DNA from 3 places in the Marisediminitalea sp. genome. Region 3 is predicted to be linked to each of the others. Evidence: predicted binding sites of a transcription regulator. Region 3 holds the regulator's gene; each other region holds the start of a gene.
What was found. The regulator sigma-54, encoded in region 3, starts transcription at its own class of promoters, with help from an activator protein. The targets are predictions, from matches to a motif close to GTTGGCACGNNNNTNGNNT.
Positions count from the first base shown of each region.

Region 1: AC4MRN_RS10855 (CsbD family protein) is a predicted target of sigma-54. The motif match lies at 3,356-3,374, and genes of this name have one in related genera.
Region 2: AC4MRN_RS02545 (choice-of-anchor A family protein) is a predicted target of sigma-54. The motif match lies at 5,794-5,812, and genes of this name have one in related genera.

Region 1 covers NZ_CFIDRX010000071.1:9,029-17,253, reverse strand. Annotated here, with positions in the region: gene AC4MRN_RS10865 (efflux RND transporter periplasmic adaptor subunit) at 1-154, shown strand, start outside; gene AC4MRN_RS10860 (efflux RND transporter permease subunit) at 157-3,222, shown strand; gene AC4MRN_RS10855 (CsbD family protein) at 3,469-3,660, shown strand; gene AC4MRN_RS10850 (TonB-dependent siderophore receptor) at 3,703-6,279, opposite strand; gene AC4MRN_RS10845 (hydrolase) at 6,682-7,221, shown strand; gene pheS (phenylalanine--tRNA ligase subunit alpha) at 7,427-8,225, shown strand, end outside.
Region 2 covers NZ_CFIDRX010000009.1:7,898-16,122, forward strand. Annotated here, with positions in the region: gene AC4MRN_RS02520 (YhdP family protein) at 1-1,470, shown strand, start outside; gene AC4MRN_RS02525 (carbon-nitrogen hydrolase family protein) at 1,454-2,290, shown strand; gene tldD (metalloprotease TldD) at 2,274-3,716, shown strand; gene yjgA (ribosome biogenesis factor YjgA) at 3,749-4,294, opposite strand; gene pmbA (metalloprotease PmbA) at 4,367-5,698, shown strand; gene AC4MRN_RS02545 (choice-of-anchor A family protein) at 5,895-6,776, shown strand; gene AC4MRN_RS02550 (tetratricopeptide repeat protein) at 6,882-8,225, shown strand, end outside.
Region 3 covers NZ_CFIDRX010000069.1:9,721-17,945, reverse strand. Annotated here, with positions in the region: gene mlaE (lipid asymmetry maintenance ABC transporter permease subunit MlaE) at 1-247, opposite strand, end outside; gene AC4MRN_RS10660 (ATP-binding cassette domain-containing protein) at 244-1,044, opposite strand; gene AC4MRN_RS10655 (calcium/sodium antiporter) at 1,641-2,597, shown strand; gene AC4MRN_RS10650 (KpsF/GutQ family sugar-phosphate isomerase) at 2,597-3,574, shown strand; gene kdsC (3-deoxy-manno-octulosonate-8-phosphatase KdsC) at 3,574-4,128, shown strand; gene lptC (LPS export ABC transporter periplasmic protein LptC) at 4,125-4,688, shown strand; gene lptA (lipopolysaccharide transport periplasmic protein LptA) at 4,657-5,226, shown strand; gene lptB (LPS export ABC transporter ATP-binding protein) at 5,226-5,951, shown strand; gene AC4MRN_RS10625 (RNA polymerase factor sigma-54) at 6,020-7,498, shown strand; gene hpf (ribosome hibernation promoting factor) at 7,523-7,810, shown strand; gene ptsN (PTS IIA-like nitrogen regulatory protein PtsN) at 7,823-8,225, shown strand, end outside.

The sequences.
Region 1 (8,225 bases), on a different contig from region 3:
TGAAAAGCGCGCGGTCACCTTAGGCGGTATCACCGATCAGGGCTTCAAGGTGGTGAGTGGGCTTTCCACTTCAGAAAAAATAGTGGCGGCCGGTGTGCATCGTCTTAGCGCCGGTGATACGGTCAGAATCTGGCAGAAAGAACGGGGGCTGTAGCCGTGAATATAGCCAGTTATTTTGTTAACAACCGGACGTCCAGCTGGATGGTTACGCTTATCCTGCTGTTAGGTGGGTTAATTGCATTTTTAAATTTAGGCCGTTTGGAAGACCCGCAATTTACCATTAAACAAGCCATGGTGATCACGGTATATCCAGGTGCTTCGCCTACCCAGGTTGAAGAAGAAGTTACGTACCCTATTGAAAATGCGATTCAGCAACTGCCGTACGTAGACAATATCAAGTCGATTTCTACGGCCGGAAAATCGCAGATCACGGTAGAAATGAAAAGCATCTACCGCAAAGATGACCTGCGCGGTATCTGGGAAGAGATGCGACGTAAAATTAATGACCTGACGCCGTCTTTGCCCTCAGGTGTTTACCCGCCCAAGATCATCGACGATTTTGCCGATGTGTACGGCATGCTTATCGCGGTTACGGGTGATGGATACCAGTACAAAGACATCAACGATTATGTGGATTTTCTGAAGCGTGAGTTGGTATTAGTCGATGGCGTTGGCAAAGTCAGCGTTCAAGGTGAGCAGGAAGAGCAGGTATTTGTGGAGATTTCCCGTTCAAAAATTGTTTCACTGGGTATCAGTCCAAGCCGCATCAGTTCTTTGCTGGTCACACAAAACCAGGTATCGAATGCCGGTAAGGTTAAAATTGGCGATGAATACATTCGCATTAACCCTACTGGCGAATTCGAATCTGTTGAAGAGCTTGAAAACCTGCTTATTAGCCAGGCGGGCGCATCTGAGCGTATTTACCTTGGCGATGTTGCGCGCGTGTATCGCGGCTACGAAGAGGTGCCGGACAATTTAATTCACTACGGTGGCCATCGGGCTTTATTGCTGGGCATATCCTTCGCCGACGGGGTGAATGTTGTTGAAGTGGGCGAGCGTATTCAGCAACGCATGCAAGCATTGGAATACATGCGTCCTGTTGGCATGGATACCGACTTCATTTACAACCAGCCGGTTGAAGTTGATAAATCCGTACATGGTTTTATTTTAAACCTGGCCGAAGCGGTGGGCATTGTTATTGTGGTACTGCTGTTGTTCATGGGCATAAAGTCAGGCTTGTTAATTGGCCTTATCCTGCTATTGACCGTGTTAGGCACCTTTATCTTCATGCAGCAGATGGATATAAACCTACAGCGTATTTCGCTAGGGGCGCTGATCATTGCGCTTGGGATGCTGGTCGATAATGCCATTGTGGTAACCGAAGGGATACTGATAGCCATGAAACGTGGCTTAAACAAGCGCGAGGCAGCTGCTCAGGTGGTGAGTCAGAATATGTGGCCACTGCTGGGCGCAACGGTGATTGCTATTATTGCGTTTGCGCCTATCGGTTTGTCCAGCGATGCCACGGGAGAATTTGCTGGTAGCTTATTCTGGGTGTTGTTTGTGAGTTTATTGCTCAGTTGGATCACGGCGATAACGCTTACGCCTTTTTTCGCCACCTTGTTATTTAAAGACGATGCCAAAGCAGACAGTAGCGAACTGAAAGACAGCGAAGACATCTACAAAGGCGTTATATTCGATGTGTTTAGCGGTATTCTGGGTTTCGCGTTGCGCTGGCGAGTGTTGACTGTGGTTACCATGGTGGGCCTGTTAGTCAGTGCGGTCATTGCGTTTGGCCAGGTAAAGCAGGCGTTTTTCCCGCCTTCAACTACGCCGATGTTTCTGGTTGACGTGTGGCATAAAGCCGGCACCGACATTCGGGTTAATGCGGAAAAAATGGGGATTATCGAAGCCCATATGCTTGAGCAGGATGGCGTCGAGGAAGTGACAACGACAGTGGGACAGGGGCTGCCGCGTTTCATGCTTACCTATAAAACGGAAAAAAGCTATCCGACCTACGCGCAGCTAGTGATCAGAATGCAGGATGGTGAGTCACTGGAAGCGCAATTGCCGAAACTGCGCGATTATATGGAAACTGAACACGGCGAAATGTTCTATAAGATAAAGCGTCTTGAAATTGGTCCGTCTACGGATGCCAAAATCGAAGCGCGCTTTAGTGGGCCGGATCCACAGGTGTTGCGACAATTGGCTTCAGAAGCAAAGCGCGTGCTGGAGTCTGATCCAGGTGCACGCAATATCCGTGACAACTGGCGTCAGCAAACCAAGGTAATTCGCCCGGTATTTAACGAAGCCGCAGCGCGTCGTGTTGGTATCAGCAAAGCTGATCTGGATAACCTGTTGCTTACCAGCTTCAGCGGCGCGCAAATTGGCGTGTACCGCGATGGCACGGACTTGCTACCTATTATCAGCCGCCCGCCACCGGAAGAGCGCCTGACCGCAGACAATCTGGAGAATCTGCAGATATTCTCATCGACGGCACAACAGTTTATTCCAATTACCCAAATCGTGCGTAAGTTCGATGTGGTGTGGGAAGACCCGATTATCATGCGCAGAGACAGAAAGCGTACGCTTACGGTAATGGCCGATCACGATATTCTGGGCAGTGAAACCGCAGCTAAGTTGTTCTCTCGCGTTCGCGGTGAAATTGAAGCCATTCCACTTCCGGTGGGTTATGAGCTGGAGTGGGGCGGTGAATTTGAAGCCTCGACGAAAGCGCAAAAGGCTATCTTTGGATCGCTGCCGGTGGGTTACCTGATCATGTTTATTACAACGGTATTGTTGTTTGCCTCAGCCAGGACAGCGGGGATTATCTGGGCTTGTATTCCTTTAGCGCTGATTGGCGTAAGCTATGGCTTACTGATAACCGGCGCACCGTTTGGCTTTATGGCGCTGCTCGGATTTTTAAGTCTGTCGGGCATGATCATCAAAAACGGTATTGTTCTGGTTGAGCAGGTGAAACTTGAACTGGAAGAGGGCAAAGCGCCGTATTCAGCGTTGTTTCATGCTACGCTGAGCCGGGTAAGGCCGGTTTGCATGGCGGCCATTACCACTATTCTGGGAATGATCCCGCTTTTGTTTGATGACTTCTTTGCCAGCATGGCAGTGGTGATCATGTTTGGTCTGGGCTTTGCTACCTTGCTTACGCTGGTCTTTGTGCCCGTACTGTATAGCCTGGTTTTTAAAATAAAGCCTTCGCACTAACACGTTGTTCTGAAAGCAGCCCGGCCTGATTTGTCACGCCGGGCTTTTTTGTAACTCTTTCACTGGCTGTGAGAACAATACAGAGTGCTGAAATACGTTTTTTTGTAAGTTTATGATTTTAATGAATTATACGGTTGGTATGCGTTTCGCATTATCTACTGTGAGCGCAAGACAATTGCGCGATGCCTGAATAGTTTTCTGTTTCGGTTGCAGGCATTTTTACTTCATTAGATAAAGGAGCGGACAATGAATACTGATATTGCTAAAGGTAAGTGGACACAACTGACTGGTAAAGTGAAAGAAAAGTGGGGTAAGCTCACCGATGACGAAGTAGAGCAAATGGAAGGTAAGTTCGAAGTCTTTTACGGCAAAATGCAGGAAAGATATGGCATGAGCAGGGAAAAGGCGCGCCGTGAGTTTGATGCCTTACAGGCCTAAGTTTTAAGGCAGCCCCTCAGCAACACTGAGGGGCTGTTTTGTTTAGAACTTATACGTTGCAGTGAACGAGAAGGTTCTGCCCGCTGAAGGTTTAACGACTACTGAGTCGAATAAATCAGCCGAGGTATAATATTCTTCATCCAGCAAATTATTCACTTGCAGAAGACCAACAAACGGTCCTTGCGCATAGCTTACAGAGCCATTCACAATGCTGTAGCTAGGCAGCAAGACGGTTTGCAATATGTCAGTGTAAGTTTCGTCAACCCACGTCAGGCCGATACTCCCTGTCACATCGCCTTCACCCAGTTCCTGTGCCCAGGTACCTGAAATACTAATGATATTGTCGGGCAGGCCACCGCGCTCGAGACGCGTATTCATGCCAACAAAAGCCGAACGGGGACCTGCAATACGGCCGCCGTACACATCTTCGGGGTTAAGCCCGTTCTGCGCCGCGAAATCAGCACCATTAATAACTGCTAATGCACCATTACTGACTTCTTCGGTATTAGTGTGGGTAGCCGTTGCAAGAATAGACAGATTTTCACTCACCAAAGCCCGCATTTCGAATTCCAGGCCATCACCATACACGGCGACAAGCGCACCGGTCTGACTGTCACGATACGTCTTTTCCTGATCGTACCAGGCAACAGCGGTATACAAACGGTTGTCGAGCAGGTTCATTTTGACACCCACTTCCTGAAGCACTGATTCCTGGATATATTCGCTTGACTCAATGGTCGTTGGAATGATCCCGCCAAGTTGGTTGGTACTCAACGAGTTGGTTTCTGCATAGGTGATATAGGGAATAATACCATCTGCATCGTAGGAAATACTGGTGTTATAGCTAAACGCCGTATCATCACCTGTTATAACACCATTACCCTGAGGGTCGCCTAAATAGGCTACCCAGCCGTTTTCTGATTCAACGTCGAAGTAGTCAAACCGCGCACCTAGTAGTACGTTAAATTTGCCATAGGCGATATCGGTCAGGAAAAACGTTCCGGCATTGGCCGATTTGGACAGGTGCACTTCGTTAAAGTTACGGGTTAACGTACCATCGACGCCGGTGACGTTGCCATCATCGTCATAAATGAGTGTGGCATTTTCATAAGGGTCAAACGATGATGGAGAAATACGGTCATTAGCCGTTGGCCCTACGGAAATATCACGGAAATCAAACGTCTCATCCATCCAGGCGGCGTAGTTATCCAAATGTTCTTCGCGGTAGTTCACACCCACTATGCTGTTAGCAGTAAAACTGTCGCCTTCGTACTCGAAAGTCAGGCTGCTGCGAAGTTCGTACAGGAATGCGTCCGGGTAGTAAGCGGTGAAACCCCAGCTTTGGTACTTGGTGTGATCCATGTAATCGTAAAACGCTTCATTTTTCCATACAGTGCCACTTTCGAACTCATGGGTGATGTCGATATACGCGGTAATCGCCGTGGTATCAGCGTAATCCTGATCGTCGATAAACGTAGTCTGATGATCGATTTGCGTAGTGCCTACATCGGTTAACGCATAAGGGTTAGCCAGTGTGCGGTCAGCCAGGAAATTACCAAAACCGCCGGCACAGCTGATTTCAAAACCGTTGTACGAGGCATTACCTGCACCCGCGTCGGCAGCCGTACACCAACTGTTTACGTTGCTAAATGCGTTATTCAGGAAGCTGGGCGCAAACGACGCTATGAACGACGACTCCTGAGGCAGCAGAGTATTGGCGCCTATCGGATTGTCAGAGTTTCGAATCGGCGCGGCACCGGTTATATAAGTACCGTTGTCAATCAGGTCTTGCGTGACGCGGTTCCATCCCGGCACCTGAATACTGTCAGTCGTCTGATACTGCACGCCGAACTGCAGAGTCGTGCTGTCGGACAGGTCAAAATCGACAGCAGCCTGAACTAACTCACTGGAAGGCTCATACCCATCAAAGAACGATTCTGAATCTTCAACTTCGGCAAATAACTGCAGGCCACCGTATTTACCGCCAATTTCCAGAGGGATACCCAGGCTGCCCGAGATGATGCGTTGGTTGTACGAACCCACGGTAACTGAAATGTCACCGGTGACTTCATCGATGTATTTACTGCCGCCTACTTTGGCCGATTTGGGGGTGTAATTGAGCTGTCCACCCACGCTGCCGCTACCGTAGAGTGGTGACACCGGGCCACGCATGACTTCAAGTTTTTCCGCACCGCGCACAATGGTATTGAATGCACCCGGGTTGGCAATGCGACGAAAGCCCCGGAAATAGTTGTCGGCAGGCTCACCGCGAATATCCATGGCGCCTTTAATACCGAAGAACGAGCTGGTGAACGCCCCCGGGGTTAAACGAACCAAATCATCAACGCTGCGCAGTGCGAATTTGTCTACCAGGTCTTCGCTGATTTCGGTAATTGAACGAGGGGTTTCGTACAGTGATTTGTCTAAACCAAACGCGCTGCGGTTTTCGCCGTTTGGCATAATGGAGTAGTAATCCGCTTTTTTGCCCAGTACATCTATTTTTTCAACGTCAGTTTCACTGACTTCTGATGCTTCCTGAGCGAGTGCGGTGGTAGTACTGCCAAGAAGAAAAAGTGCAATACTTACCGCAATGGGATGAAAAGAATGAGAGTGTTTCATTAGTGTTCCCTGTTGAGTGAGTGTGAAGTGTTCCCGACAGCCTTGGAGCACAACACGTGCCAAAACTTGACCAGGTGGTCAGAATAAGGCGCAGAAGTACTTGGGGGATAGGTCAAATATACGCAAGTAATTTTTATAAATATAAATTTATTCAATAGGTTATGGTTTTATCTATCAGCGATAGAAAATAGGGTTTTAATTAGTCGTGATGTTGCTATGTGAGCGCAATTTTGAGCGTCGTTATTTCATTGATGAAATTAAATGCACCAATTTTATTCAGTCGGTGCACGATAAAAGGTCAGTTTATCGCGGTGAAACACTGATAGTGCGACCATGGAGTGCGCGAAGGGTATGTATGATAGAGAGTTATAGTGATGAAACGAAACCGAGAAGGATAGGCGTGTGTTACAACAACAAAATACCGGTCTGATTATCATCGACGTGCAGGGAAAGCTGGCTACACTGGTTGCCAATAGCGATGAGACGATTCAATCTGTTATCACCTTAGTGCAAGGCATGAAAATACTTGGGCTCCCCGTGATTTGGGTAGAGCAGTTGCCAGACAAACTGGGCACAACGGTGCCGGCAATAGCTGAACATTTGTCAGACTATGAGCCTTTCGCTAAATCTACGTTTAGTGCAATGGGTAACACGGCAATTTCGCAGGCGATTGCATCAACCGGGCGTACAGACTGGCTTGTGTGTGGCATTGAAGCTCACATCTGCGTTTACCAGACCGTATGTGACCTACTCGACAACGGCTATCACGCGCATATTGTAAATGATGCGGTGTCATCCAGAAATCCTCAGAACAAAGCCCTGGCGCTGGACAAAATGCAACGCCTGGGGGCACACATTAGCGGTGTTGAAATGGCGCTGTACGAATTGCTCGAACGGGCCGATATTCCGGAATTCAAAGCGATTCTGCCTCTCGTCAAATAAGCACTGGTATGATTTGAACAGTAAAAACCTGCAATTTTGCAGGTTTTTGCATTTTATTTGCTGAAATCAGCCCGTTAGGGTAGCCGTGCCTTTTATCCTTTGTGTAAAATGTCGGCCTTTTACAGTTCCGGCCGTTTTGCAATCCGTTTGATTGCAACCATGTCGGGTCTGCCACACAGTAATTTTGTACCAAATTGGGGTAAACATGGAGCTTGAAGCGATAGTCAATCAGGCGAAAGCAGAGATTGATGCTGCCAGCGACGCAGCCACGCTCGACCAGGTTCGGGTGGAGTTCATGGGTAAAAAAGGCAAACTGACTGACCTGTTAAAAGGGTTAGGGCAGTTGTCTGCTGAAGAACGTCCACTTGCCGGACAAAAAATTAACGAAGCAAAGCAAGTTATTCAACAGGCTATCAGCGTGAAAGGCGACGCCTTGCGCACAGCAGAAATGAATAAGAAGCTGGCTGAAGAAGCGGTTGACGTGACCCTGCCGGGTCGCACCGAGTTCGCAGGCAACCTGCACCCGGTATCACGCACAATTAGCCGTATTGAAAAGTTCTTTGGCGAGCTGGGCTTCGCAGTGAAGACCGGCCCGGAAGTAGAAGACAGCTTCCACAACTTTGACGCGCTGAACATTCCGGCTAATCACCCGGCTCGTGCTGACCATGATACCTTTTATTTTAATCCGGAAATCATGTTGCGTACGCAAACGTCTGGTGTACAGATCCGCACTATGGAAGCAGAAAAGCCGCCATTGCGTATTATCTCGCCGGGACGTGTATACCGTAACGATTACGATCAGACTCACACACCGATGTTCCACCAGGTAGAAGGCCTGATGGTAGACAAGAATGTGAGCTTTACTGAGCTGAAAGGTATTCTGCACGACTTCCTGCAAAACTTCTTTGAAGAGTCATTGCAAGTGCGCTTCCGTCCGTCTTACTTCCCGTTTACTGAACCTTCAGCAGAAGTCGATGTGATGGGTAAGAACGGCCAGTGGCTGG
Region 2 (8,225 bases), on a different contig from region 3:
GATTTGATGCCATTAATGGTGCTGGCTGACGGCAACGAACAAGCGACCAATGTCAGTGTGAACATTGGCAGTGACGTGCGATTTAACGGTGTCCTCCCTCACGCTGAAAAGCAGTTTTCCCGTGCGCATTTGGCGTTAGGCGACAGTGACTTTGTCGGGCTGGGCGTCGGCTTCAGTATCTCAGCCGATCTGGAAAAGGTGGAAGTCGCCGATTGGTACAAGGCCATTGAATTGTTGGTAGGCGGTTTTTCGCCGTCTTCGGACGCGGGGCAAACTGCACGCAAACCATACTTCTCTGTGCCCGAACGCATTTTTATTGAAGCGGAAAATCTGGTGGTGTTCGACCAGACATTGACAGGTGTCGATATCACTGCAAAGCAACAAAACAACAACTGGCTGCTGGATGTCTCCTCGTCACAAGCAAAAGCGGAAGTAAGACTTTATGACGCCTGGCTGGAGCAGGGTATAGATATAAACGCCGACTTTATTCGCCTGACAGAGTGGCAAGGTAAAAACACAGAAGAGACCGTTAAGCACAACTATAAACCCGCTGATTTGCCGCCCATTCGTTTTCATTGTGGTAACTGTGTGCTCCTCGACAAAGACTTTGGTGAAGTCGATGTTGAGGTGGTCAGGCTCGATGATGGTATGCGGATCAAGCAGTTAAGTGCCAAGAATACTTACGGCGCCATTCAGGCATCAGGTGCTTGGTTGACTCAGGGCAATGCCGAGAGCACCCGTATTGAAGGTAAAGTTAACAGCCGGGATGTGGGGGCCTTTCTGTCTTTGATGGGGGTAAATTCCGGCATCAAGGATTCAGCTGCCGATGTGACCTTTATTCTGGACTGGCAGGACTCACCGTTTAACTTTTCAATGGCATCGCTGAACGGCAATATTGAAACCCAGCTAACCGATGGTTATCTCACGCAGGTAAGCGACAAAGGCTCGCGGATTTTTACCTTGTTTAGCCTAAACTCACTGGTGCGTAAACTGAGTCTGGATTTTCGGGATGTGTTTGCTAAAGGGTTCTTTTACGACGACATTCAGGGTAGCTTCCAAATTGTCGACGGGGTGGCCAATACCAATGACACCGTCGTTGATGGCGGCGCCGGCGAAATCGAAATTACCGGTTATACCAATCTGGCTGAGCAGACCCTGAATTACAATGTCAGTTTTGCGCCAAACGTCACGGGCAACCTGCCGTTTTTAGTCTATTTTATGGTGAATCCGCCCACCGCATTGGCGGCGCTGGCATTAGATCAGGTATTGACCTCGGCGAAAGTGATCTCTAATGTTAATTATCATATCACTGGCACAATTGACGAGCCGGTGTTAGAGGAAGTTGGCCGCGACAGCAAAGATATTGCACTGCCAGCTCAGCAGGTGCCTGCCGAGCAGCAAGCGCCCACACCAACAGAATCTGATTCCCCGGCCATCGTACCCAAGGACATCAATGACGCAGACAGTTAATCTTGTTGCGCTGCAAATGACATCCGGCCCGGATGTAACGGAAAATTTAGACGTTGTGGCGACACAACTTGCTCAAGCCAACTTGCCTGCAAACAGTCTGGTGGTACTGCCGGAGTGTTTTGCCTGTTTTGGTACCCGTGACGGACACTTACTGACGGTAGCTGAGTCGGAAGGCAAGGGCCCGATTCAGGCGCGGTTGAAGGCGCTGGCCAAAGAGTTCAACTGTTACATTGTGAGTGGCACGCTGCCCATACAATGTGACAATCCGCAAAAGTTTACCGCGTCCAGTTTGCTTATTAGCCCGGAAGGCGAGCAGTTGGCGCATTATCAGAAAATTCATTTGTTTGATGTGTCGGTAGCAGACAATACCCGTTCGTATCTGGAGTCCAAATACACACAAGCGGGCACGCAGGTAGTCGTGGCAGATACGCCAATTGGCCGCATTGGTATGGCAGTGTGTTACGACGTGCGTTTCCCCGGCTTATTCGATGCGATGGACGAGATAGACATTCTGGTGCTGCCTGCTGCGTTCACGCAGGTCACTGGCGCTGCGCACTGGCATACCCTGTTGGGAGCCAGAGCCGTAGAGAAACAGTGCTTCGTGGTGGCGGCTAACCAAACCGGCGTGCATCAAAACGGCCGGGAAACTTACGGGCACAGCCTTATTTTGTCGCCATGGGGCGAGCTTCTGGCACAACGTGCTACAATGCCAGGAGTAGTTCAGCAATCCGTGTCACTGGCCGAACTGGGTAAATATCGCCAGTCTATGCCACTGTCACAACACAATCGATTCAGGAGTCATTTTGACAAATCAAGTTGAAACGCATTTACTCGGTGATTCGGGACTGACCCGACAAAGCCTGGATTCAGCGCTGGCGTCTATTTACACGCATCAAACCGACTATGCCGATTTGTATTTTCAGTCCAGCCAGCACGAAAGCTGGGTGATGGAAGACGGCATCATTAAAGAAGGCAGTTTTAACGTTGAGCGCGGTGTCGGAGTGCGGGCGATTAGCGGTGAAAAAACCGGTTTTGCCTATTCAGATGAAATCAGCCAGGACGCTATTTTAAAAGCCTGTGGCGCGGCGCGAAGCATTGCGCCACAAGGTGGTACATTGAAAGTGGCGGCGTTAAGTGACGTGGCAACCACGTCCCGCTACGCCAGCGATAACCCGATTCAGGCCATGGCTGAGGCAGAAAAAATTGCCCTGCTCAAAGCCGTCGATGCCTATATTCGTCAACAAGACACCAACATTAGCCAGGTCGTAGTCTCGCTGAGTGGTGTGTACGAAGAAGTACTGATCGCAGGCAGTGACGGTACCTTTGCAACCGATATTCGCCCACTCGTGCGTTTAAATTGCTCGGTATTGCTGGAAAAAGGCGACCGCAGAGAGCGCGGCAGTGCCGGGGCGGGTGGTCGTCATACTTATTCCTTCTTCACTCAGCAGGAAGACGGTAGACCTTATTATGAAAAGCTGGCTGACGAAGCACTGCACATGGCCAGAGTGAATATGGAAGCCATTGCCTCACCTGCTGGCTTAATGCCAGTGGTGTTAGGGAATGGTTGGCCAGGCGTACTGCTACACGAAGCGGTGGGACACGGTCTGGAAGGTGACTTTAACCGCAAAGGCGCGTCTACGTTCAGTGGTCGCATGGGTAAACAGGTTGCTGCGAAAGGCGTTACCGTTGTTGATGATGGCACACTGGATAATCGTCGTGGTTCACTGACTGTCGATGATGAAGGCACCCCAACTGCACATAACGTGTTAATTGAAGACGGTATCCTGACTGGCTACATGCAAGACAAAATGAATGCGCGCCTGATGGGGGTTAAACCTACCGGTAACGGGCGTCGCGAATCCTATGCGCATTTACCTATGCCGCGTATGACCAACACCTACATGTTAGGGGGCCAATACAGCCCGGAAGAGATCATTGCTACCATCGATAAAGGCATTTATGCACCTAACTTTGCCGGCGGTCAGGTCGACATTACCTCGGGTAAATTTGTGTTCTCCAGTGCCGAAGCCTATTTGATTGAAAATGGTAAAATTACTGCACCAATCAAAGGCGCTACGCTGATAGGTAATGGCCCTGAAGTTATGCAGAAAATCTCAATGATTGGCAACGACGTCGCACTTGATCGCGGTGTTGGTGTGTGCGGTAAGGATGGGCAGAGTGTACCGGTTGGCGTTGGGCAACCCACACTGAAAATTGATGAATTAACAGTGGGCGGCACGTCTTAACGTATCCGCCCGACTAAGCCTGAATCACAGGTTTATTCAACAATTGCGCCTTTGAGGTATTGGAACAATTCCCGGTACGCCTTAGGCGGTTTATTGTTGCTGCGCTCTTTAACGATAGCACGATGAAACTGACGCAGTTTCTGACGCTCTAGCTGAGGGTAGTCACTGAGCAGTGGCTCAATAGCAGAATCGCCCTGGTCGGCAATAGCATCACGGGCTTTTTCCAGTTTGTGGAACAGCGCGTTGTGTTCATTGTGCTGATGCTGCAGTTTAGCCAGAGCGGTTTCAATTGGCTCCAGCTCGCGACTACGCATTAATTTGCCTATGAATTGTAGCTGGCGGCGAAAACCGTCTTTCTTGCGATTGATTCGGCGGGCCAGTGTTACGGCATCACCCAGCTCTTCATCCAGCGGGATGGTCTTGAGGTGGGCGTCAGACAAATTAACCAGTTGCTCGCCAATTTCTTGTTGGTGAGCAGACTGACGTTTGAGTTCGGATTTACTGACGGGCTCGTCAAAATCAGGATAGTCGTCGTTGCTATCCCAGTTTTCGTCATCGTATTGACTCGGGTCGGTCATGGGACTCTCGTGTTAAACTAAATAATAGTAAATTGTAGCCCATGAACAATGGACATTTATAGCGAAACTTCTATGCAAATCGAACAACAACTCGCAGAAATTCAATCAAAAGTTGCTGACGTACTCAGTTTGGCACTAAAAAAAGGTGCCACACAGGCTGAAGCCAGTATGTCGAAGGTGGAAGGCATTGCAGTGTCGTCCCGTATGCGCGAAGTGGAAAATATTGAGTTCACCAACGATGGTGGACTGGGGATCAGCGTGTATGTGGGCAAACATAAAGGCAGCGCATCTACCGCTGACCTTAGTCCGTCTGCACTTGCACTGGCAGTGGAAAAAGCGGTAGATATTGCTCGCTATACCAGCGAAGACCCGTGTACCGGTTTGGCCGACGCAGAGCTGATGGCAACGGAGTTCCCTGACCTGGAGTTGTACCATCCGATCCCGCTGGACCCTCAAAAAGCCATCGAAACCGCGGTACGTGCTGAATCAGCTGCACTGGATTACGATCCTCGGATAACCAATACCGACGGTGCCAGTTACAACGCGAATATCGGTATGCGCGTGTACGGCAATACGCATGGTATTAATGCTGGCTACACAAGTAGCCGGTATAGTCTGAGTTGTATGGTGATTGGCAGCGAAGGCGAAGATATGCAGCGTGACTACGCCTACACGGTGAGTCGTAACGCGAGCCTGTTAGACAGCCCTGAGAGTGTGGGTCGCGAGGCGGCAAAAGCAACGGTTGAACGCCTTGGTGCACAGAAAATCAAGACGGCCACAGTGCCAGTACTTATCGATAAACAAATTGCAGCCGGCTTGTTCGGACATTATGTTGGTGCAATTAGCGGAGGGTCACTGTATCGCCGTTCCTCGTTTTTATTAGATAAACTGGGTAGTCAGGTTTTCCCTGAGTGGTTGAATATTGTTGAGCGGCCCCATTTGAAAGGCGGACTGGCAAGCAGCAACTTTGATAATGAGGGCGTGGCGACTCGCGATCTGAATGTGGTTGAACAAGGCCGCCTGTCTACGTATCTGTATACCAGTTACTCGGCGCGTAAACTCAATACGGTGTCGACCGGGCACGCTGGTGGTATCCACAACTGGGTGGTAGGTAATTCCGGACAAAGTGACGCTGAATTACTGAAAACCATGGGTACTGGCCTGTGGGTCACTGAACTCATGGGGCAGGGCGTGAACATCGTCACCGGAGATTACTCTCGCGGTGCTGCCGGGTTCTGGGTAGAAAACGGCATTGTGCAATATCCGGTTCACGAGATTACTATTGCAGGTTCGCTGCAGGATATGTATGCCAACATCGTCGCAATTGGTGCTGAACAGGATTGCCGCGGTAGCGTAAGCACGGGCTCGGTTTTGCTTGAAAAAATGATGATAGCTGGCGCGTAGTGAAATATCAGGTTTGACCTGTCAGGTTTTTTATCACTTTTGAGAGGAAGACTTTACAGTCACCAAATTTCCTTATGTATTTCATGTGGTTATTTTTTGGTTCGATCTTTGCTTGGATCGCGGTAAGAATGGAACAGGGTACAGAACATTGAAAAGGTTCAATCAATTAATTGCGTCGTTGGCCGTCTGCGTGTCTATGAGCGCAGTTGCGTCTGTTGAGAATGTAGGGACTTATAACCTCATTTTGAAAAACGACCTGAATACCAGCAGTGATATTGAAGGCCGCATTATGATCGGTGGTAACATCGACATGGCAGGCAAATCACTGGACGTAGCCAGCAGAATCGCTGCTGATCCGGTTGTAGACGCGGTAACGGTTGTTGGTGATATCACTGCAAACGATGTGAAAACGCAGAACGGCAACATTGTTTACGGTGGAAATATTGGTAGCACAAACCTGATTCTGAATGGCAGCGGCTCAGTGAGCCAGCAAAGCCAAACCACCTTGCAAAATCAGTTTGATGCGATTTATCAAAGCGTTATCGACGACAGTAACTATTACAAAACCTTAGCTGCAAACGGTACTTTCAATACCTCAGACATGAACAATCTGAAGTTTGAATCTACCAGTAGCGACGACCTGTTGGTGTTCAACATCAATGGTACTGATTTGTTAAACGGCAGCTTTAGTTTTGGTTTTACACCTACGGTCCCCATTATCATTAACGTTGCGGGAACGGGTGCATTAAACCTGAACTCTAAAGCGTTTGGTAACTTTACCAAGCAGGTTGCGTCTTTGGTGCTGTGGAATTTCTTCGACTACACGTCGATTGGTTTTAATGGCGACGGTTGGAACGGTTCAGTGCTCGCACCGAACGCAGACATTACCAGTGGCACAGGTAGCCTGGACGGTGGTTTTGCTGCCTTGTCGTATACCGGCACGGTAGAGTTACACAATCAGCTGTTTACTTACGAACCGCCGGGTGAAACACCTGGAGTCGATGTGCCGGCACCCCCGGTATTTTTCCTGCTGTTTGGTGGGCTGATTGCAACAATGGCGCTTAGACGCCGCTCATAATGTTGTTATACACTTTGTAACGAAAAGGCTGGAATTCCAGCCTTTTTGCATTGTGCTAAACATAATATCATTGCAGCTACACTGCTTGCTTTACAGGATGTTAAATTGCCGTTTTATTCTCTCAATGCGCTATTCAGGTTGCAGGGCACTTCGCCTGCGATAATGCTGTTCGTAAACTTGTTGGCGGCTGTCCTGCTGTGTGGTCCTGCTAAAGCCCAACAAAGCAATGAAACCTCCTCCATAGAATGTGAAAAAGCGGAATACAGTTATGAGCAGGGCGATCCTGATACGGCCTTAGTCCACTTAAAACGCTGTCAGCGAGCAATGCCTGACTTTTTGCCTGCCGTTGCATTGCTAGGGAAGATTCAGAGCAAACACGGCGCCTATTCACAGGCCGTGGTAACTTTCAATAGTGCGCGTAAACGCGGGGCCGATGCCTCTTTGTTTGCTCGAGAATGGGCAGATGCATTGTTAGCTACGCGCAATTACCAGACCATTTATGAATTTGATGAATATACACAGTTCCCCGTAGAGCAGCAGGCATATTGGTTATTGGCCAGGGCTGAGGCTTGTTCCGCACTGGGAGAAGAACGCTGCGCCAAAGAGAGTTACCTGCAACGTGGCCTGCTGGTTGATGATATCGAGCAACCTTTGGGGCTGGCGGGAATTGCGATTAAGGCCAGGAACTGGAAAGAAGCCAACCGCTATTTACAAAGAGCACGTTTGATTGACGATAACGATATTCGGGTATGGCTGGCACTTGCACAGGCAAGTCAGGGGCAAAACAACAACGCCCAGGCACTGGAATATGCTAACCACGCACTTGCCATAAACCCTGAACATCCGCTGGTTCTGCGAATACTGGCCGATTTGTATTTAGCGGGCAACAACACCCAGCGTGCACTCACAATGGTTGAATCCATACTGGCGCAATCACCGCAAGATCCTTACGCGCTGTTAGTCAGCAATAGCCTGGTTGCCAACACTGAAAATGCGTTGGCTCTGCAGGCTGTAAAGGCACAAATTGAGAAGCTCAGCGTGAGTTTGACAGAATCGCCCTCAGAATTAATATTTCTGCGCGGACTGATTGCATATCAGGAAGGCGCATTCGAAACGGCCCTGTCTGAGTTTTCACACTTGTATAAACAGAAAGCCTATTTCCCGCAAACCATAGTGTTATTGGCAAAAGCTCAGCAGCAGTTGGGTCAGCGAGCTGAAGCGATAAAAGTACTGGAAGCCAACCAGGAGTTGTTGCTGAATGAAGCGCCAACTGCTTATGCCATGATGATCGAACTGTTTATTGAGCAAGGCACCATATTTAAAGCACTGGGCAGTTGGCAAACCTTTGTTTTCAGCTACCCCGAACGGCTTGATGCCAAACTACTGGAAGTTAAAATTCTGCTCGGCAGAGGGTTGTTGGCCAGAGGCGCTGAAAAGCTGACTGCGCTG
Region 3 (8,225 bases):
TGCCTTCAGCACCGTAGTCAGTCAGAATGGTATAGCCTTGCAAGGCCATAACCATGCCAATAAACAAACCTGACACAATAATAATGGCCAGCGACTGCACACCTACCACGTAAACTTGCTTAATGGTCAGTGGAATATTTTTTAAGCTGGGCGGTGCAATCAGCGCACCAAACAACATCAGGCCTGCTCGTCCTGTCGCGCTGACACGGTCAAGCGTAGTGCGCCCGATTTGACGAATCCAATTCAAACCTCTTCTCCCAACATACTTTCCTGTAACGACGGTGCCGGGTAATGGAACGGTACAGGACCATCTGCCTCACCACGCAAAAACTGTTGTACCAACTCAGAGTCGCTGTGTTTAATTTGTTCTGCAGTCCCTTCACCAATAATGCGTTTGTCTGCCAGAATGTATATGTAATCAGCGATAGTCAGTACTTCTGTTACATCGTGGGTTACCACAATACTGGTTAGGTTGAGCGCATCATTTAATTCACGAATGAGTTTAACCAGCACGCCCATAGAGATCGGGTCCTGTCCGGCAAACGGTTCGTCATACATGATGAGATCCGGGTCCAGCGCAATTGCCCTGGCTAATGCAGCACGGCGCGCCATACCACCCGACAGTTCACTGGGCATTAACTGAGCTGCACCTCGCAGTCCTACTGCTTGCAACTTCAACGATACAATAGTCGCAATAACCGACTCTGACAGTTTGGTATGCTCCCGCAACGGGAACGCCACATTATCGAACACCGACATATCGGTAAACAACGCGCCACTTTGAAACAACATGCTCATACGACGGCGGGTCTGATACAACTCGCGGCGCGACATATTCACAATCGAGTCACCATCAAACGTTATATCACCACTGTCGGGCTGCAACTGCCCGCCAATCAACTTTAATAGCGTGGTTTTGCCAATACCACTGGGGCCCATTACCGCAGTAATTTTGCCCTTTGGCACCCGCAATGAGACACCGTCATAGATAACGCGCTCTCCGCGGGAAAAGGTCATATTGTCTACGTTGACTAAATAGTCCATGCTTTTTTGAAATTCCTGTTGCTGACTGACAATGCCCAACGGGCGATTTTCAGTCCAGAGGCCACATCCCGGCCCTTTTGTGGGATTGTACGCTGTTTCGGCGTTATCCTCTAAACACAAATACGTTACAATTTATAACTAACGGGCTTTCCGCAAATTATCGTCTAAACTTGTTATACGGTCTGTATGAAAGATCCGGTTTTCTCATTCGAAATCCTCGAATCAACACAAACCGGCACAGCATACTCATAGCTTACAGTTTACCGGGAAACAAAAGTAAACCGTTAGTCTTCGAACGGCGACAGATCGCCCTACTTACGGTCTACGCCTTTCGTAATCTGTGCTGGCTACACCCGACGGTTAAGCATTAACCGGGAAATGCTGGCGATTTTCGCATTCAACTAAAGTCTATCACAGCCATTCGCAATTACATACATTCATGTAGGTATATATCGTAAATAGATGTAACAGATGGGTAAATTGTCACCACATCTTCCCATAGGACCAGTGAAAGCGAATATTTCTCCCCAGCCAAGCATAGGAATAGCGCTTTTTTTTTGCGAGAATACCCTTTTTAGCGCAATGCAGGACTTAGCGTGGTAACACAAATAGCCATTTTCCTGGTCGGACTCGGAGTACTCAGCTGGAGTGCAGACAAGTTTGTATACGGTGCGTCAGCACTGGCCAAGAACATTGGTATCTCCCCCATGATGATTGGGTTAACCATAGTGGCAATGGGTTCGTCTGCGCCAGAAATAGTGGTTTCTGCGGTCGCCTCTATGAGTGGTAACCCCAATACCGCGGTGGGCAATGCGTTAGGTTCGAACATTACCAACATAGGCCTGGTACTGGGTATCACTGCCCTGATTAAGCCGTTACTGGTGTCGTCTACCACGTTAAAGCGCGAATTCCCGGTGCTACTTGCGGTAAATATTATTGCGGTCTACTTCCTTTACGACGGTGAACTGAGTTCCCGCGAAGGTATCATTCTGATCCTGCTGTTTATTTTCGTGTTAGCCGGCATGGCGTGGATTTCCCTGCTAGTGGAAAAAGGCGACCCCCTGATGTCAGAGACATCCGATGAAATTCCCTCCGAAGTGGAAACGGGTAAAGCCGTAATGTGGATCGGCGTAGGTCTGGTATTATTGCCGCTGAGTGCACAATACATGGTGGACTCAGCCGTGTTTATAGCCCGCTACTTCGGCATAAGCGATTTAATTATTGGCTTAACCATCATTGCGTTGGGTACAAGTTTACCTGAACTGGCCGCCAGTGTGGCAGGCGTACTCAAAGGCGAAGACGACTTAGCGCTGGGCAACGTTATTGGCTCTAATATTTTTAACTTACTGGCGGTGCTGGGAATGCCCGGTCTTATTGCGCCGGGAATTCTGGACGAACAGGCCGCCAACCGCGATGCCTACGTCATGCTGGGTATGACTTTATTGCTGCTTACATTCAGCTTCAATTTCAGGGGTACCCGCCAAATTAATCGCATAGAAGCCACGCTATTAGTGCTAAGCTTTCTGGCGTATCAGTATTGGTTATTCGCATAATGACAACGACAAACGCACAATTTATTGCCTCCGGCAAACAGGTAGTGGATATCGAACTTAACGCTATCGCCGCCCTCAGCAGCAAGCTGGACGAACATTTTGCCAACGCCTGTAATTTGCTTATGCAGTGCAACGGAAAAGTCGTCGTAAGCGGGATGGGGAAATCGGGGCATATTGGCAATAAAATTGCCGCTACGCTGGCCAGTACCGGCACCCCCGCCTTCTTCATGCACCCAGGTGAAGCAAATCACGGCGACCTCGGCATGCTAGCCCCCAACGACGTACTCGTGGCCATTTCCAATTCTGGTGAAACCGGCGAGCTACTGAACCTGCTGCCCGTAGTCAAACGTATGAATGTGCCGGTCATAGCGATAACCAACCGGGCAGACAGCACGTTGGGCAAACACGCTGATGTTGTGCTGGATATTGGCGTCGAGCAGGAAGCCTGTTCACTGGGACTGGCACCGACCACCAGCACCACGGTTACCCTGGTTCTGGGCGACGCACTTGCCGTTGCATTGCTGGATGCCAAAGGCTTCACGTCCGACGACTTTGCGTTATCTCACCCCGGTGGAAGCCTGGGCAGAAAGTTGTTGCTCACCGTAGACGATATTATGCTGAAGGGCGACGAAATCCCGTTGGTAAGCGCCGAAGCGACGATCACACAAGCGTTGCTGGAAATCTCCAAAAAAGGGCTGGGACTTACCGGCATCGTTGACGACAATCGAAGCCTGCTCGGGGTGTTTACCGATGGGGATTTGCGTCGCTTACTGGATGCCAGGGTCGATATTCATACTACCCGGGTAGCCGAGGTCATGACCACCGGTTGTAAAACCTCACAAGCCGGGGAACTTGCTGTCGAAGCCTTGAATCTAATGGAAAACTACAAAATCAGTGCGTTGCTTGTTGTGAATGAACACAAACAGCCTATTGGCGCATTTAATATGCACATGCTGTTAAAAGCCGGAGTGATTTAATGAATACGGTTGATACCCTTTACGGCCCAATGGCACTTAAACAATTTAAGCAATTACGCACGTTGCGACTGCTGGTATGTGATGTAGACGGCGTGTTCTCAGACGGGCGCATCTATCTTGGCAACGACGGTGAAGAACTCAAGGCCTTCCACACCCGCGACGGCTATGGCATAAAGGCATTGATTAACGCCGGTGTTGACGTGGCTGTAATTACCGGCCGTACGTCGGCCATCGTAGCGAATCGAATGAAGTCACTCACCGTTCAGCATATTATCCAGGGCGAGGAAAACAAAACCGATGCCCTTGCTGCTCTCATGAAACAGTTAAATGTAAAACCGCAGGACGTTGCTGCCATTGGCGACGATATGCCCGACACCGGTATGTATCAGCACGCTGCCATTAAAATTGCGGTTAACGACGCGCATCCGCAAGTGAAGCAACAAGCCAACTGGATCACCACGTTACCCGGTGGATTTGGGGCAGTCAGGGAAGTCTGCGACACCATTTTACAAGCCAAAGATAAGCTGAAAGGCATTCTTGGGGCCAGCGTATGAACCGCTTGGGCCTGATCATTGCCAGTTTGTTTATACTGGCGTTGGTGTTGTATTTACCCGGCTTTTTGGAAGAGCCGCCGGTACAGGTGCTGGACGAAGACGCCCGGGCACTCACACCGACATATCAGGCAAGAAACCTGACAACCACCATTTATGACGAACAGGGTAATCGCATTCAGCAGGTTTTCTCGTCGCACATGGAGCATTATCAGTTTTTAGGCTTTGTGCTCTTCCAGGCTCCGCAATATACTATCTACCAGGAGACTAATGAGCCGCCCTGGCAAGTCGTCGCCAGTGAAGGCACATTGTACGACAACAACATGATCCAGTTAGAAAATGATGTGGTGATTGTGAGTAAAAACCCGGAAGACTTTGTGCAACGGGTAGAAACCGATTATCTGGAAATAGATCTGGACAAACAGTCCATGGTGTCAGAAGCTCATGTTGAAATCTCCGGGCCTGACTTTCTTATTCAAAGCAACGGATTAAAAGCCGACCTGCTGAATAAAACATATGAGTTAAACCAACATGTACAAACCACTTATCAGCCTGCTAACTAGCGCGACGCTGGCATTCATTGCAACCAGTGCCACTGCCGAGCAGTCGGATTTTAAAAAGCCGATTGAGCTCAAAGCCGAGTCGCAGTTCTTAGACGGAAAAAACAAAAAGTCCGTTTTTATCGACAATGTACAAATAGTTCAGGGCAGTCTGAACATTCTGGCTGACCGGGTTGAGGTAGAAGCCACCGAAGGAAAAGGAAAAGAGGTTTTTTCCGCTACCGGCAAGCCAGCGGTTTACCGCCAGAAGCTCGATGATGGTCGTACCGTAGAAGCCCGCGCGTTTGAAATTCGCTATGAAGTTAGCAGCCGCACGATTTCCCTGAACGGGCAGGCTGAACTGATTCAGAACAGCTCCGTCGTAAAAGGCGACTCCATTGTGTACAACATGGAAAAAGAGCAGCTTATGGCTAAAGGCGATGGCAGCGGCGATGGCCGGGTTACAACGGTATTCAGTACCGAAACCATTGACGCCATTAAGCAAGACAAAAAGCCCAAGAAGCCAACGCCTGACAACGACGACCAGGAAGAGCCGCGCTAATGGCTACCCTTACTGCTAAACACCTAGCTAAGTCCTATAAATCCCGTCAGGTTGTAAGGGATGTAAGTGTAGAAGTCTCTACTGGCCAGATTGTGGGTTTACTTGGCCCCAACGGTGCAGGTAAAACCACGACCTTTTACATGATTGTGGGTTTGGTACCGCTGGATAAAGGCGATATTCGCATCGGCGATATGGACCTTACACGCCATCCAATGCACGAACGGGCCCGCCACGGTATTGGCTATTTACCGCAGGAAGCGTCGATCTTCCGCAAGCTCAGCGTGTTCGACAACATCATGGCCATTTTGCAAACCCGTAAAGATTTAAATGCAGAGCAACGGCAAAATGAAGCCGATGCCCTGCTTGATGAATTCAATATTAACCATATACGTAATAGTACAGGGATGAGTTTGTCGGGTGGAGAACGCCGCCGTGTAGAGATTGCCCGGGCTCTGGCCGCTAACCCGAAGTTTATTTTACTGGATGAACCCTTTGCAGGTGTTGACCCAATTTCGGTTAATGATATAAAGAAGATCATTCAGCATTTACGCGACCGAGACATCGGTATTTTGATTACCGATCACAACGTGCGCGAAACCCTTGATGTATGTGAAAAAGCGTACATAGTGAGTCAGGGTGAACTTATTGCACAAGGCACCGCTGAACAGGTTTTGAGTAATCAAAAAGTGAAGGATGTATACCTGGGTGAGCAATTCAGGCTATAGTTAAGGTAAACATGAAAAAGCTTGATGCGTTACCCCATCCAATAACAGGGCGTTAAGAAAAGAAGTAGATGAAACCATCTTTACAACTCAAATTTAGTCAACAACTTACCATGACGCCGCAGTTGCAGCAGGCGATTAAACTGCTGCAACTTTCTACGTTGGACTTACAACAGGAAATTCAGGAAGCGCTGGACGCCAACCCGTTGCTGGAAGTTGATGAAGGCAGCGACAACGACACTATCGAAAAGAGCAATCTGGATGCCGACAACGACGTGCAGCCCAGTGCAAGTAGCGAAAGCCTGGATACCAACGAAGCATTAGAAAAAAACGAGCTGCCCGACGAATTACCCATCGACAGCACCTGGGATGAGTACTATTCAGCAGGCTCTGCGCCCGCTCCTGGCCCCGCGTCCAACGACGACGAACAAATTTTCCAGGGTGAAACCACCGACAACATTCAAGACCATTTGCTGTGGCAAATGCGCTTAACACCCTTTAGTGACGTGGATCGCGCTATTGCCATCGCCATCATCGACTCAATCGACGAATCAGGTTATTTAACAGTTAGCCTGGACGATATCCTTCAGAGCGTTAATACTGAAGATGAGATGGAAGAACTGGTTGAATTGGACGAGGTGGAATGTGTCCTTAAACGCATTCAAATGTTCGACCCGATTGGGTCAGGCTCGCGCACGCCTCAGGAATGTTTGCTGGTCCAGCTAAAACAATTCGCAGATGACACCCCCTGGCTGAACGAAGCCAAACTGCTAATCGAAGAATACGCCGACCTGCTTGGCAGCAAAGATTATCGAACCCTTATGCGTAAATCGCGTCTGAAAGAAGACGATTTGCGCGAAGCCATGCGCTTGTTACAAACACTGAACCCGCGTCCCGGCAGTGCCTTGATTACCAAAGAGCCTGAATACGTGATCCCGGATGTGTCGGTAACCAAACGCAATGGCCGTTGGGTAGTTGAACTCAACCCGGACAGTTTACCGAAGCTGAGTGTAAATCAGCAGTATGCGGCCATGAGTCGCCAGGCGAGAAACAGTTCAGATTCACAATTTATACGCTCGCACATGCAAGAAGCAAAATGGTTCATTAAGAGCCTGGAGTCGCGTAACGAAACGCTGATGAAAGTTGCTAATTGTATTGTGCAACAGCAACTTGGCTTTTTTGAGCACGGGCCGGAAATGATGAAGCCCATGGTACTGAATGACGTTGCGGAAATGGTAGACATGCACGAGTCGACCATCTCGCGTGTTACGACTCAAAAATACATGCACACACCGCGTGGTATTTTTGAGTTGAAGTACTTTTTCTCGAGCCACGTTGCCACTGAGTCAGGCGGCGAGTGTTCGTCGACTGCAATCCGTGCATTAATTAAGAAACTGGTTGCCGCAGAAAAACCCAGTAAACCGCTCAGCGATAGCAAGATTGCTCAATTGTTGGCTGATCAAGGCATTAAAGTTGCCCGGCGGACAATAGCAAAATACCGGGAATCACTTTCGATTCCACCGTCTAACCAACGCAAGAGCCTAATTTAGGCCGAAATATAAGGAAGACGAACTATGCAAATTAATCTGACTGGTCATCACGTCGAGATAACCGATTCTTTGCGTAATTATGTTGATACTAAATTCAGTAAGCTGGAGCGACACTTTGATCACATATCCAATGTACATGTGATCCTTAACGTAGAAAAATTGAATCAAAAAGCTGAAGCCACCGTTCACCTCAGTGGTGCAGAAGTGTTTGCTTCGTCTGAAGACTCCGATATGTATGCAGCAATTGATAGCATGGTAGACAAACTGGATCGCCAGGTTATCAAGCATAAGGAAAAACTCAAAAAACATTAAGTCACCAACCTTATGAATATACAAGCGTTAGTGAGCCTGGACCGCACCGAGTGTGCGGTTCAGTGCAATAGCAAGAAGCGAATTCTTGAAATCATCAGCGACATTGCTGCTCAGACAAATCCCGAAGTCGAAAAAGAAGCCGTGCTGAGCGCGCTGCTTGGCCGGGAGAAGGTGGGCAGTACGGGTATTGGCAACGGTATAGCCCTGCCCCACGGTCGCTTACCTGAATTAACCAAAGTCACGGCGGTTGTGGTTACGACTACCCCAGCTATCAACTTCGACGCCATTGACGACAAACCGGTCGATATTTTCTTTGCCATTCTGGTACCTGAAAATCAAACGGAAGGCCACTTGCAGACTTTGGCAACAATCGCAGGTAAACTCAGTCAAAAAGAGATTATTAAAGCTATCCGCG